3 linked regions of the Aminobacter aminovorans genome follow. Each later gene encodes a partner of the first gene's protein in a complex. Links are inferred from orthologs where the notes say so. Each region holds a gene or a part of one and is shown in the gene's direction. Other genes may lie near its edges.

The links. The genes of interacting proteins can lie anywhere in the genome.
Region 2: the proteins of accD (region 1) and DY201_RS07380 are in contact, whole or in part, in a solved structure (PDB 8UXZ), measured with the Escherichia coli proteins. The link is inferred for Aminobacter aminovorans from one-to-one orthologs.
Region 3: the proteins of accD (region 1) and accC are in contact, whole or in part, in a solved structure (PDB 8UXZ), measured with the Escherichia coli proteins. The link is inferred for Aminobacter aminovorans from one-to-one orthologs.

The regions. Positions count from the first base shown.
Region 1 is NZ_UFSM01000001.1:708,728-711,642, forward strand. It holds accD (acetyl-CoA carboxylase, carboxyltransferase subunit beta), read left to right. Parts: upstream 1-953; coding sequence 954-1,877; downstream 1,878-2,915. Other genes in the region: trpB (tryptophan synthase subunit beta), read left to right, coding at 1-72; trpA (tryptophan synthase subunit alpha), read left to right, coding at 75-917; DY201_RS03430 (bifunctional folylpolyglutamate synthase/dihydrofolate synthase), read left to right, coding at 1,913-2,915.
Region 2 is NZ_UFSM01000001.1:1,496,845-1,501,865, reverse strand. What follows is about bases 506-3,414. They hold DY201_RS07380 (acetyl-CoA carboxylase carboxyltransferase subunit alpha), read left to right. Parts: upstream 506-1,439; coding sequence 1,440-2,390; downstream 2,391-3,414. Other genes in these bases: DY201_RS07375 (L,D-transpeptidase family protein), read left to right, coding at 2,688-3,414; DY201_RS07385 (site-specific tyrosine recombinase XerD), read left to right, coding at 506-1,341. Also shown: DY201_RS07395 (shikimate kinase), read right to left, coding at 1-151; DY201_RS07390 (histidine kinase), read left to right, coding at 284-433; more of DY201_RS07385, read left to right, coding at 430-505; more of DY201_RS07375, read left to right, coding at 3,415-3,956; DY201_RS07370 (sulfurtransferase TusA family protein), read left to right, coding at 3,962-4,195; DY201_RS07365 (CobW family GTP-binding protein), read right to left, coding at 4,217-5,021. UniProt on the Escherichia coli protein: Component of the acetyl coenzyme A carboxylase (ACC) complex. First, biotin carboxylase catalyzes the carboxylation of biotin on its carrier protein (BCCP) and then the CO(2) group is transferred by the carboxyltransferase to acetyl-CoA to form malonyl-CoA.
Region 3 is NZ_UFSM01000001.1:3,519,943-3,525,044, forward strand. The notes cover bases 506-3,495. They hold accC (acetyl-CoA carboxylase biotin carboxylase subunit), read left to right. Parts: upstream 506-1,323; coding sequence 1,324-2,667; downstream 2,668-3,495. Other genes in these bases: aroQ (type II 3-dehydroquinate dehydratase), read left to right, coding at 506-814; accB (acetyl-CoA carboxylase biotin carboxyl carrier protein), read left to right, coding at 844-1,305; aat (leucyl/phenylalanyl-tRNA--protein transferase), read left to right, coding at 2,680-3,297; DY201_RS17330 (hypothetical protein), read right to left, coding at 3,307-3,495. Outside these bases: DY201_RS17305 (DsbA family protein), read left to right, coding at 1-248; more of aroQ, read left to right, coding at 380-505; more of DY201_RS17330, read right to left, coding at 3,496-3,681; DY201_RS17335 (DUF2155 domain-containing protein), read right to left, coding at 3,751-4,182; DY201_RS17340 (NADH:ubiquinone oxidoreductase subunit NDUFA12), read right to left, coding at 4,499-4,897; DY201_RS17345 (hypothetical protein), read left to right, coding at 5,042-5,102. UniProt on the Escherichia coli protein: This protein is a component of the acetyl coenzyme A carboxylase complex; first, biotin carboxylase catalyzes the carboxylation of the carrier protein and then the transcarboxylase transfers the carboxyl group to form malonyl-CoA.

The DNA.
Region 1 (2,915 bases):
ATCGTCAACCTGTCGGGCCGCGGCGACAAGGACGTGCATACGGTGGCCAAGATGCTGGGCATGGAGATCTGATCATGACAACCACCCGCATCGATCGCCGCATGGCGAAGCTGAAGGCCGAGGGACGCCCGGCACTGGTGACCTACTTCATGGGCGGCGACCCCGACTACGAGACCTCGCTGTCGATCATGAAGGCGTTGCCCAAGGCCGGCAGCGACATCATCGAGCTCGGCATGCCGTTTTCCGACCCGATGGCCGACGGCCCGGCGATCCAGGCGGCCGGCCTGCGCGCGCTGAAGGCCGGCCAGACGCTGGCCAGGACGCTTGAGATGGCGCGCGAATTCCGCAAGGACGACAACGACACGCCGATCGTCATGATGGGCTACTACAACCCGATCTACATCTATGGCGTCGACCGCTTCCTGGAAGAGGCCGTCGCCTCCGGCATCGATGGCCTGATCGTCGTCGACCTGCCGCCGGAGATGGACGCCGAGCTCTGCATCCCCGCACTCAAGGCCGGCATCAACTTCATCCGCCTGGCGACGCCGACGACCGACGACAAGCGCCTGCCCAAGGTGCTCGAGAACACCTCCGGTTTCGTCTATTATGTCTCGATGACCGGCATCACCGGCTCAGCGCTGGCCGACACGTCGAAGGTGGCGGAGGCGGTGAACCGCATCAAGGCCCATACCGACCTGCCCGTCTGTGTCGGCTTCGGCGTCAAGACCGCCGAGCAGGCGCGTACCATCGGCGCATCTGCCGACGGCGTGGTCGTCGGCACGGCGATCGTCAATGCGGTTGCCAACGTCATCGGGCCGAAGGGCGAAAAGACCGCCGACCCGGCCGAAGCCGTGGCAACGCTGGTCACCGGCTTGTCCCAAGGCGTTCGCGCCGCACGCCTTGCTCCCGCCCAATAAATACCCCATGTCCTGGGCTCGAAGAGGACCGCTGCCATGAACTGGATTACCAATTACGTCCGCCCCAAGATCAACTCGATGCTTGGCCGCCGGGAAATGCCCGACAATCTCTGGATCAAGGATCCCGAGAGCGGCGAGATGGTGTTCCACAAGGACCTCGAGGAAAACCAGTACGTCATCCCGTCCTCGGGCCATCACATGAAGATTTCGGCGAAGGAGCGGCTGCGCTTCTTCTTCGACGACGGTCGCTATGAGACCATCGAGAACCCGAAGGTCGTCACCGATCCGCTGAAGTTCCGTGACGAGAAGCGCTACGTCGACCGCCTGAAGGATGCCAAGACCAAGACCGGCATGGACGACGCGATCCTGTCGGGCACCGGCAAGATCGAAGGCCTGCCCGTCGTCGTCACCGTGCAGGACTTCGCTTTCATGGGCGGCTCGCTCGGCATGGCCGCAGGCGATGCCATCATCCGCGCCTTCGAGGTTGCGCTTGAGAAGAAGCGCCCGCTGATCCTGTTCGCCGCCTCGGGCGGCGCGCGCATGCAGGAGGGCATCTTGTCGTTGATGCAGTTGCCACGCACGACGGTGGCGGTGGATCGGCTCAAGGAAGCCGGCCTGCCCTATATCGTGGTGCTGACCAATCCGACGACCGGCGGCGTCACCGCCTCCTATGCGATGCTGGGCGACGTCCACATTGCCGAGCCGGGCGCACTGATCGGCTTCGCCGGCCCGCGCGTCATCGAGCAGACGATCCGCGAAAAGCTGCCTGAAGGTTTCCAGCGTTCGGAGTACCTGATGGACCACGGCATGGTCGACATGGTGGTGTCGCGGCTCGAAATGAAGTCGACGGTCGCCAACCTGCTCAAGATCCTGACAAAGGCGCCGGTGGCGGCCAAGGCTGTCGAAGCCGAGATTCTGCCGCCCGTCGTGCCTGTGCAGGAACGTCGCCCGCAGGCCTGATCTGACCGCAGCAGCGTAGCGCCCGGGGGAATGCCATGACCACGCTCGAAGCCGATCTCGAAATCGAGCGCCTGTTGGCGCTCCATCCGAAGGGCTTCGACCTTTCGCTCGACCGCATCACCCGGCTGCTCGAAAGGCTGGGCAATCCGCAGGACCATATGCCACCGGTGATCCACATCGCCGGCACCAACGGCAAGGGGTCGTGCGCGGCGTTTTCGCGCGCGCTGCTCGAAGCCCAGGGACTGTTGGTCCATGTCCACACCTCGCCGCATCTGGTGAACTGGCACGAGCGCTACCGGCTGGCGGCACCGGGCGGCGGCAAGCTTGTCGCCGACGACGTACTGGCCGATGCCGTGCGCCGTGTTGGCGAGGCCAATCGGGGCGAGAAGATCACCGTCTTCGAAATCCTCACCGCTGTTACCTTTGTGCTGTTTGCCGAGCATCCGGCCGATGCCTGCATCATCGAAGTGGGCTTGGGCGGACGTTTCGACGCTACCAATGTCATCAAACGCTCGGCGGTGTCGGTGATAATGCCGGTTTCGATGGATCACGAGGCCTATCTCGGCGACAAGGTCGAACTGATCGCCGCCGAGAAGGCCGGCATCATTAAGCGTGGCTGCCCTGTCGTTGTCGGCGCCCAGGAGACCGAGGCAGCGCAGCAGGTGCTGATCGACACCGCCGAGCGGCTCAAATGCCCGCTGGAAGTCTATGGCCAGGATTTCGTCGCCTTCGAGGAAAACGGCCGCATGATCTATCAGGACCAGACCGGCCTGCTCGACCTGTCACCGCCACGCCTGCCCGGCCGTCACCAGTTCGCCAACGCGGCAGCTGCGATCGCGGCGGTGAAGGCTGCAGGCTTCCCGGTCAACGAACGCACCGCCGACAAGGCCATGGCGTCGGTGACGTGGCCCGGGCGCATGCAGCGCCTGCCGCAAGGCGCGCTCAGCGAGCTGGCGCCCAAGGGGGCCGAGGTCTGGGTTGACGGCGGCCACAATCCCGGCGCCGGGACCGTTGTCGCCGAGGCGCTGACCGAGCAGG
Region 2 (5,021 bases), 790 kb from region 1 along the record:
AGCCGAGTCCGAGTGCCTGCGCGACCTTGCGGCCGATGGCCGTCTTGCCCGCACCCATGAGGCCGACGAAGACGATCGAGCGCGTGCCCAGCCCTTCAAGCAGGGCGGTGACGGAGCCTTCGGGAAATGGTGTCTGCGCGTCGGGTGTCATGGCGTCCCTTTCGCCGGCGTATCGACATGAAAAGCCCCGTTGCGTCAAGCGCATGAGGCCAAACGCGCCCTTGAATTGCCTGAAGCGGCGTCCCATAAGGGCACAGGATAGGACAGACGGGCAAACACATCGATGCCGACACTTTTCCGGTTCCTTGTCACGCTCGCTGTTCTGGCGGGCATCGCTTACGGCGCCATGTTTGCGCTGGTGATGTTCGTCGAGCCGAAGAAGGCCGAAATCACCGTGCGCATTCCACCGGAAAAGCTCGCGCCCAAAAAATGAAAAGCGGCGCGCGCATCGAGGCCTTCCTTGAAATGATGAGCGCCGAGCGCGGTGCCGCCGACAACACGCTTTCGAGTTATCGCCGCGATCTCGAAGACGCCTCGGAATTTCTCAGTGGACGCCTCGCCGATGCCGATGCCACGGCCATCCGCAGCTATCTCGACGACATTGCCGGCCGCGGCTTCGCTGCGACATCCCAGGCGCGCAAGCTCTCAGCCCTCAGGCAGTTCTTCCGCTTCATGTATGCCGAAGGCCTGCGAACCGACGATCCGACCGGCGTGCTCGACAGCCCGAAGAAGGACCGTCCGCTGCCCAAGACGATGAGCGAGGCCGAAACCGGCCGGCTGCTCGACCGCGCGGCGATGGAAGCCAGCGAATCCGCCGAGGGCGACAGCCTGGCCGCGACCCGGCTGCACGCGCTTGTCGAGGTGCTCTATGCCACCGGCTTGCGCGTTTCGGAGTTGGTCAGCCTGCCGCTGACGGTGGCGCTGCGCGACGAGCGCTTCTTCGTGGTGCGAGGCAAGGGCGAGAAGGACCGCATGGTGCCGTTGTCGGCCAAGGCGCGCGAGGCGATGCGGGCCTGGCTCGACCAGCGCAATCGCCATCCCCGGCAGGTCGACAGCCCATTCCTGTTTCCGGCTTCGTCCGAGAGTGGACACCTGCCGCGCCAGGTTTTTGCCCGCGACCTCAAGGGCCTTGCGGCGCGTGCCGGCATCGCTTCGGCAAAAATCTCGCCGCACGTGCTGCGTCACGCCTTTGCCAGCCACCTGCTGCAGAATGGTGCCGACCTGCGCGCCGTCCAGCAATTGCTTGGCCATTCCGACATTTCGACCACGCAGATCTATACCCATGTTCTGGAAGAACGGCTGCTGAAACTGGTCAACGAGCATCATCCGCTTGCCGATTAGGGCCCATATCGCTATGTGAGTGCCACGTTCCACTGGCGCGGTGCCACATTCCCCGGCCCCCGGTGCCTCAAATTTTCAGCGTGGTAGTCCGCTCGCCAATGTACAATTACCTCGATTTCGAAAAACCGGTCCAAGATCTCGAAGGCAAGATCCTCGAGCTCAAGAAGCTTGCCGAAAATGGCGAGGCCGTCGATGTCGGCGACGAGATCAAGCGGCTGGAGAAGCGCTCGCGTGATGCGCTGCGCGACGCCTACAAGGCACTGACGCCGTGGCAGAAGGTCCAGGTGGCGCGCCACCCCGACCGTCCGCATTGCCTCGACTACATCAACGGCCTGTTCACCGATTTCACGCTTCTGGCCGGCGATCGCAATTTCGGCGAAGACAATGCCATGGTCGGCGGCTTTGCCCGCTTCCGCGGCGAGCCGGTGCTGGTGCTCGGCCAGGAAAAGGGCAACGACACCAAGAGCCGCCTCAAGCACAATTTCGGCTCGGTCCGCCCCGAAGGCTACCGCAAGGCCGTGCGCCTGATGGAAATGGCCGACCGCTTCAACATCCCCGTCGTCATGCTTGTCGACACCGCGGGCGCCTATCCGGGCGTCGGCGCCGAAGAGCGCGGCCAGGCCGAAGCCATTGCCCGCTCGACCTCCGCCTGCCTCGGCCTCAAGGTGCCGTCGATTGCTGTGGTCATCGGTGAAGGCGGTTCGGGCGGCGCAATTGCCATTGCCACCGCCAACCGCGTCTTCATGCTCGAACATGCGATCTATTCGGTGATCTCGCCTGAAGGTGCAGCCTCCATCCTGTGGCGCGACACGACACGCTCCAAGGACGCGGCGACCAACATGAAGATCACCGCGCAGGACCTGCTCTCGCTCAAGATCATCGACAAGATTATCGAAGAGCCGCTGGGCGGCGCCCACCGCAACGCCGAGGCGGTCATTTCGGCCACCGGCGACCTGATCGCCAAGACGTTCGGCGAATTCAACGGCTCGAACATCGATTTCCGCGAGCAGCGGCGCGAGAAGTATCTCGCCATCGGCCGCAGCCTCTGAGCATCGGCCCGACGATCGGAAACGATTTTGGGAAAAAGCACGATACGCAGCCTGTGCCCGATACGCAGCCTGTGATTGCGTAAACTGTGGCCTGAACGGGCCACGGCATGGTTTCGCCACAAAATTGCCGCCTCGCCCGGTTCAATGAACTTGCCGTGATTTTTCGCGCGTGGGACGGGCCAGGAACTTGCGGTAAGGATTTTTCAAGGTTAACGACCCTAAGGTCGAGGCAGTAACAGGACGGGCCGGTCGTTGGCGCATGCGCCATGACTGCAATCAGAGACGACATTTAGACCGATGATCGCCAATATCGCACGCGCCGGATTGCTTCTCGCTGCCCTTGCGGTAGCCGGCTGTTCGGAATCTTCCGTGACCGACTTCGTGCCGCAGCACGCCAACAGGCAGCTGCCGGCCAAGATCGTGGCCGAAATGAAGGCCAAGGGCATGAACAAGAGCTCGCCTGTGCTGGCGCGCGTGTTCAAGGAAGAGGGCAAGCTGGAAGTCTGGAAACAGAAGACCAACGGCCGCTACGACATCATCGCCAGCTACGATATCTGCAAGATGTCGGGCAAGCTCGGCCCGAAATTCACCGAGGGCGACCGCCAGTCGCCGGAGGGCTTCTACACCGTGCGGCCGGGTCAGATGAACCCGAACTCCAGCTATCACCTCGCCTTCAACATCGGCTACCCCAATGCCTTCGACCGCGCCAATGGCCGCACCGGCTCGAACCTGATGGTTCATGGCGCCTGCTCGTCATCAGGCTGCTTCTCGATGACCGATGCGCAGATCGAAGAGATCTATGCCTTCGCGCGCGACGCCTTCAAGGGCGGCCAGACCGAGTTCCAGGTCCAGTCCTATCCGTTCCGCATGACCCCAGCCAACATGGCGCGATATCGCAACGATCCGAACTACAAGTTCTGGGCGATGCTGAAGGAAGGCTACGACCACTTCGAAATCACCAAATCACCGCCGAAGGTCGACGTCTGCGAAAAGCGCTATGTCTTCAACCAGATCCCGGAAGCCGGCGGCACGTTCAATCCGACCGGCGCCTGCCCGGCAGTGACCCAGCCGCAGGCGCTGCAGACCGCCTACCAGGCCTATAAGAGCAAGTATGACGCTGCTTTTGCCAGCGCCACCGGCGGTGACATTCCCGCGCCCAAGCCGACGATCGCCGGCATCAAGGAAGCGGCCATCGTTTCGGACTGGACCAAGAAGCGGGCGCGCGGCGAGCGTGTGCCGATCGAGCCGCCATCGCTCAACCAGGATGGCACCGTGACGGTCACCGCCCGCATGGGCCGCATCGATTCGGCCGAAGGCCGCCGCATGGCAGCGCTCGATGCCGCGGCGGAAGCCAAGAAGAAAGCGGCCGAAGAAAAGGCCCAGGCCGTCGCTGCCGCCAAGGCAGCCAAGCTTGCCGCCCAGCAGGAAGTCGTGACCGCCACCGTGCCGCAGCAACAGCCTGTGGTGACAGAAGTGCCGACGCAGGCCGCCCAGGTGGCACCGGTCGAAGAGGCAGGTGCTGCCACCAAGCTCAAGAAGAAGCTGCTCGGCCTGTTCGGCAGCTGACCAGCGTGAGCGAAACCACCGACATTTACGATCTCAGGGGGCTCAACTGCCCCCTGCCCGTGCTCAAGGCCAGGCGCCGCCTCGCCGACATGGCATCGGGCGAGCTGTTGTGGCTCGAAACCACCGACCCGCTCGCCGTCATCGACATCCCGGCCTTCTGCCAGGAGGCCGGCCACCGGCTGGTCGAAACCAGGCCGGCCACCGGCGGCCACCGCTTTCTCGTCGAACGCGGCAGCTGATTTTCGGCAAAATTTGGGAAACTACAGCCCGGCGATCGCCAGCGGGTTGTTTTCCATCGCCTGACGGTCCGGCGTGTCGATGGCAGGCTTGTTGACGAAGGCTGCAAACAGCCGTTCGACATAGTCGCGCGGCAGGTCGATGCCGATCAGCACCAGCCGCGTGCCGCGCACGGCATCCGGCCATGACGGCAGGCGTGCCGGCGGATGCAGCAGCTTCTGCACGCCGTGGATGACCAGCGGCCGCTCCCGGTCCTCAATCAGCTCGACGATGCCCTTGATACGCAATAGCCTGTCGCCCTGGGTCGAAAGCAGAAGGTCGAGAAACATCTCGACGGTCGAAAACGGCAGCGGCCCTCCATGCGTCAGCGAAAACGAGCCGATGCGGGCATCGTGGCCGTGAGCGTGCTGATGATCGTGATCATGGCCGTGATCGTGGTCGTGGTGATGATGATGGTGATCGTGCTCGCCTTGGCCGTGATGGTCATGCGCATGCGCCTCGCCGAGCCAGCGGCGCACATCGGCGGTCTTGCTTGTCGGGTCGTAGAGCCCGCACTGCAAAAGCCTGGCCACAGCGGCGTCGACCGCGCGGATTTCGGCGCCCGGATTGATGCGCAACAGCCGCGCCTCAAGCGCATCGAGCCATGCGGCATTGTCGACGAGATCGGCCTTGGTCAACACGATGCGGTCGGCCACCGCGACCTGCTTGACCGCCTCGACATGGGCGTCGAGGGTCGCCGAACCATTGACCGCATCGACGACAGTGATGACGCCGTCGAGCCGGAAGGCATGAATAAGGGCCGGATGGCCCATGATCGACTGCAGCACC
Region 3 (5,102 bases), 2.8 Mb from region 1 along the record:
GCGAAGACAGCGCCATCAAGCTCGCGCTAGAGTTCGGCGCCGACGAAGCCAAACTGCGCGAGGCGATGAAGGACCCCGAGATCGGCGAAGCCTTCAACCGCACCTACGATCTTGCCAACAAGCTACAGATCAGCGGCACGCCATCCTATGTCGTCGGCAACGAGGTCGTCTTCGGCGCGCTCGGCCAGGACGTGCTGGCTGAAAAGATCGCCGCGGCAGCCGCCTGCCAGGCAAATTCCACCTGCTGAGCAAGCTTTGTTCAGCGCGAGCCGTTGTGGACAGCGCAAGAAGTCGCTTGCGCTCTTTCCGCGACGGCTTATGCCGATTATAGAGGGTCCGCCGCGCCAGAGAGGATCTGGCGGGTGGAAAGGTCTGTAATTTGAAAACGGTTTACGTCCTCAACGGTCCGAACCTTAACATGCTGGGCAAACGCGAACCCGGCATTTATGGCGGCAAGACCCTGGCCGACATCGAAGCCGACTGCCAGGCGGCAGCCGCATCGCTCGGACTTGCGATCGATTTCCGTCAATCGAACCATGAAGGCGTTCTGGTCGACTGGATTCACGAGGCGGGCGAAAAAGCCGCCGGCATCGTGCTCAATGCAGGCGCCTATACCCACACGTCGATCGCGCTGCAGGACGCCATTCGTGCCGTTTCGCCCTTGCCGGTCGCAGAGGTGCACCTTTCCAACATCCACGCCCGCGAGCCGTTCCGCCACAAATCGATGGTGGCACCGGTGGCCGTGGGCATGATCTGCGGCTTCGGGCCGCTCGGATACACGCTGGCGCTGCAGGCGCTGGCCGCCCGGCTCTGACCGGAAACAGGAAGAGAAAAGGCTAGAAAATGGCGACGAAGAAGACCGATGGTGTTGATCAGCAGCTCGTCCGCGACCTCGCAGGAATTCTGAACGATACCAACCTGACGGAGATCGAAGTCGAGCTCGGCGACCTTAAGGTGCGCGTGTCGCGCCAGGCAGCGGCTGCTGTCCAGACCTATGCAGCCCCAGCGCCTCTGGCGGTCGCAGCTGCTGCACCGGTTGCCGCTGCCGCTCCTGCTGCCGTCGACACCTCCAAGAACGCAGTGCCCTCGCCGATGGTCGGCACCGCCTATCTCGCGCCATCACCGGATGCCAAGCCGTTCATCGAGGTCGGCTCGGTGGTCAAGGAAGGCCAGACACTGCTGATCATCGAGGCGATGAAGACGATGAACCAGATTCCGTCGCCGCGCTCCGGCACGGTCAAGGCGATCCTCATCGAAGACGCGCAGCCTGTCGAATACGGCATGCCGCTCGTCGTCGTCGAGTAAGCCGGAAGGCTGCGCGCAATGTTTCAGAAAATCCTGATCGCCAATCGCGGCGAAATCGCCCTCAGAGTGCTGCGCGCGGCCAAGGAGCTCGGCATCCAGACGGTCGCCGTTCACTCCACCGCCGACGCCGACGCCATGCATGTGCGCCTCGCCGACGAGAGCGTCTGCATCGGCCCGCCGCCGTCGCGCGACAGCTATCTCAACATCCACCAGATCGTCGCGGCCTGCGAGATCACAGGCGCCGACGCCGTCCATCCGGGCTACGGCTTCCTGTCGGAGAACGCCAAGTTCGCCGACATCCTGGCGGCGCACAACATCACCTTCATCGGTCCCTCGGGCGACCACATCCGCATCATGGGCGACAAGATCGAAGCCAAGCGCACCGCAAAGCGCCTGGGCATTCCGGTCGTGCCCGGTTCGGAAGGCGCCGTCAGCGACGAGAAGGAAGCCAAGCGTATCGCCGCCGAGATTGGCTATCCCGTCATCATCAAGGCGTCCGCCGGCGGCGGCGGCCGCGGCATGAAGGTGGCGCTCACCGAGGCCGATCTTGAAATCGCACTCGCCACGGCGCGCTCCGAAGCCGGCGCCGCCTTCGGCGACGACGCCGTCTACATCGAAAAATACCTGCAGAAGCCGCGCCATATCGAAGTGCAGATCTTCGGCGACGGGGCCGGCAAGGGCGTGCATCTCGGCGAACGCGACTGCTCGCTGCAGCGCCGCCACCAGAAGGTCTGGGAAGAGGCCAATTCGCCCGCCCTCAACGCGGAAGAACGCTCGCGCATCGGCGACATCTGCGCCAACGCGGTGGCCAATCTCGGCTATTCCGGCGCCGGCACGATCGAGTTCCTCTACGAGAACGGCGAGTTCTATTTCATCGAGATGAACACCCGCCTTCAGGTCGAGCACACGATCACCGAAGCGATCACCGGCATCGACCTCGTGCATGAACAGATCCGCGTCGCCTCGGGCGGCGGCCTGTCGGTCACCCAGAACGACATCCGCTTCCACGGTCACGCCATCGAGTGCCGCATCAATGCCGAGGACCCACGCACCTTCGTGCCCTCGCCCGGCACGATCACCCATTTCCACACGCCAGGCGGCTTGGGCATCCGTGTCGATTCGGGCGTCTATTCCGGCTACCGCATCCCGCCTTACTACGACAGCCTGATCGGCAAGCTCATCGTGCATGGCCGCAACCGCGTCGAATGCATGATGCGTCTGCGGCGCGCGCTCGATGAATTCGTGGTAGATGGTATCAAGACGACGTTGCCGCTGTTCCGCGAGCTTGTCGGTAACCCCGACATCGCAAATGGCGACTACGACATCCACTGGCTGGAAAAACATCTCGCGAAAGGCGAGTAGAATGAGGGTCGCATGACCCGACCTTATGCGCCCGGCTATGGCATACCCACGGACCTTCTTCTGAAGGCCTATGCGTCGGGCGTTTTTCCCATGGCAGAAAGCGCGTCGGATCCGGAAGTCTTCTGGGTCCGGCCCGAGACGCGCGGCATCATCCCCTTCGACGGCTTTCATGTGCCGCACAGCCTCGCCAAGACGATCCGGCAAGGCCATTTCGAGATTCGCTTCGACAGCGACTTCGAAGGCGTCATCGACGCCTGCGCCGAACGGCGCGCAGGCCGTCTGTCGACCTGGATCAACGCGCCGATCCGCGAGGCCTACACCCACCTTCATCGCGTCGGCAACGCTCACTCCGTCGAAGCCTGGCGCGACGGCGAACTGGTCGGCGGACTCTACGGCGTGTCCCTGGGTCGCGCCTTCTTCGGCGAAAGCATGTTTTCGCGCGAAACCGACGCATCCAAGGTCTGCCTCGTCCACCTGGTGCAGCGGCTCCAGGAACGCGGGTTCCTGCTGCTCGACACGCAGTTCACCACCGATCACCTGAAGCGCTTCGGTGCTGTCGACGTACCGCGCGACAAGTACGAGAAGATGCTCGCCAAGGCGCTTATTGGCGAAGCCACGTTCATGCCCTGAGGGGCGCTGCTATCCCTTGGTCTTGCCGGCGTTCGCTATCGGCGTCTGGGCATGGAACATCATCTTCCAGCCTTGCAGGCGATGCACATAACCGGTGCTCACCAGTGCCTGATACGGCTCGCCATTGTCGCGGATCGCCTTGGCCTCATAAGTCAGCATGACGATGTCGCTGCCCGGCTCGACGATACCTTGCACCTTCATCTCGAGGTTGCGCCAGCGATGGGGCTTCGTCGCGGTTGCGGCGAGTTCGGCATTGCTCATCACGCCGGACATTTCGGGAAATGCCACAAGGCATTCCCTGTCGGCGTTTTCGGCAAAGAACTTCTGGTCGCCGGTCCAGAACTCCCGTTCGAGCTCAAGCAGTTCGTCACGGTTGACGGTCACGGCACGATCCTCCGTTGGCGTTGCTCACGACGCCAAACGTCAGGGACCCGATGCGGTTCCGAAAAAGGATCAGTTGGTCTTGGCGGCTTGCGGCGCCGGAACGTCCGACTTCTGCTTGCAGGCTTTCAGCCAGACGTCATAGACGGCATGCTCGACGGCGTTGAGGCCCGGGCTTTCGGCAAACATCCAGCCGGTAAAGATACGCCTGATCTTGCGATCGAGGGTGATCTCGTCGACCTCGACGAAGGAATCCGTCTTCGGCTCTTCGTTCTCGGGCCTGGAATAGCAGACGCGCGGCGTCACCTGCAGCGCGCCGAACTGCACCGTCTCATCGACATAGACGTCGAAGGTGATGATGCGGCCAGTGATCTTGTCGATGCCAGCAAACTCGGCGACCGCGTTCTTGATGCGCTGGGGCGGTGCCGCGACCTTGGGTGCTGGCTGTGTCTCGCTGGGAGCAGGCTGGGCCTGATCCGGCGCAGGCTGGCCCTCACCCGGCAAAGGTTGGACGTCGATGGCCGGGAGATCGTCACCTTGTTCGACCTGCTGGTCGAGTGGCAGCCGCTCGATGCTGTCCTGGGCCATCGCCTGGCCAAGCCCTGCGCACAGCGCCGCGGCAACAAGCAGGGCTTTCGCCTTCGATCGTCCGCTCGACGGAATCCGGCCAGGAAATGTCATTCAGTCGTTACCGCCGTTGCGCCCGGAGTGTGTCCCACTCGCTGATTCCCACGCGCCAAGGCTAATCGCCTGACGCCAATGGGCAAGGAGTTAGCCGCCAATTGTGGCGACAAATGTCCGCGCCGTTAAGCCGTCTTTGTTATGCGCCGGGCGTCCAGGCGTCGTAGTCGCCGGTGACCTGCGGGCGATGCGTATTGCCGAGAACCGAACCCTTCGGGCGGTATGCGCCGCCAGTACCGGTCAGGTTTGGCTGATGCGGCTTCTGCCAGTCGCGCGGAATGTAGTTGTCGCTCGGCGGCGCAACGTCGACGCGATGGTGCATCCAGCCGTGCCAGCCGGGTGGAATCATCGAGGCTTCGGCATAACCGTTGTAGATCACCCAGCGGCGCGTGCGGCCTTCCGAATCCTTGCCGCCTTCGTAATAGACGTTGCCGAATTCGTCCTGGCCCACCTTGGTGCCTTTGCGCCAAGTGTGGAAACGCGTGCCAAGGGTCTGGCCGTTCCACCAGGTGAAAAACTGGACAAGGAATTTCTTCATCGGATCCTCGCGGCAGGCGCGTCGAAAGTCTCCTGCTTATGGCGTCACGCTGGCGCGAAGGCAAGAGTTTAGAAGCCCCATCTTGCCGCCTGCGACGATTGGCAGACGATCCATCAACACCTACTGTTGGCGGCGAGCACCAGAATGGACCCATCCATGCCCTTCATGCAGATCCTCGAAATGCTGAGCATGCTGGTGACGATCT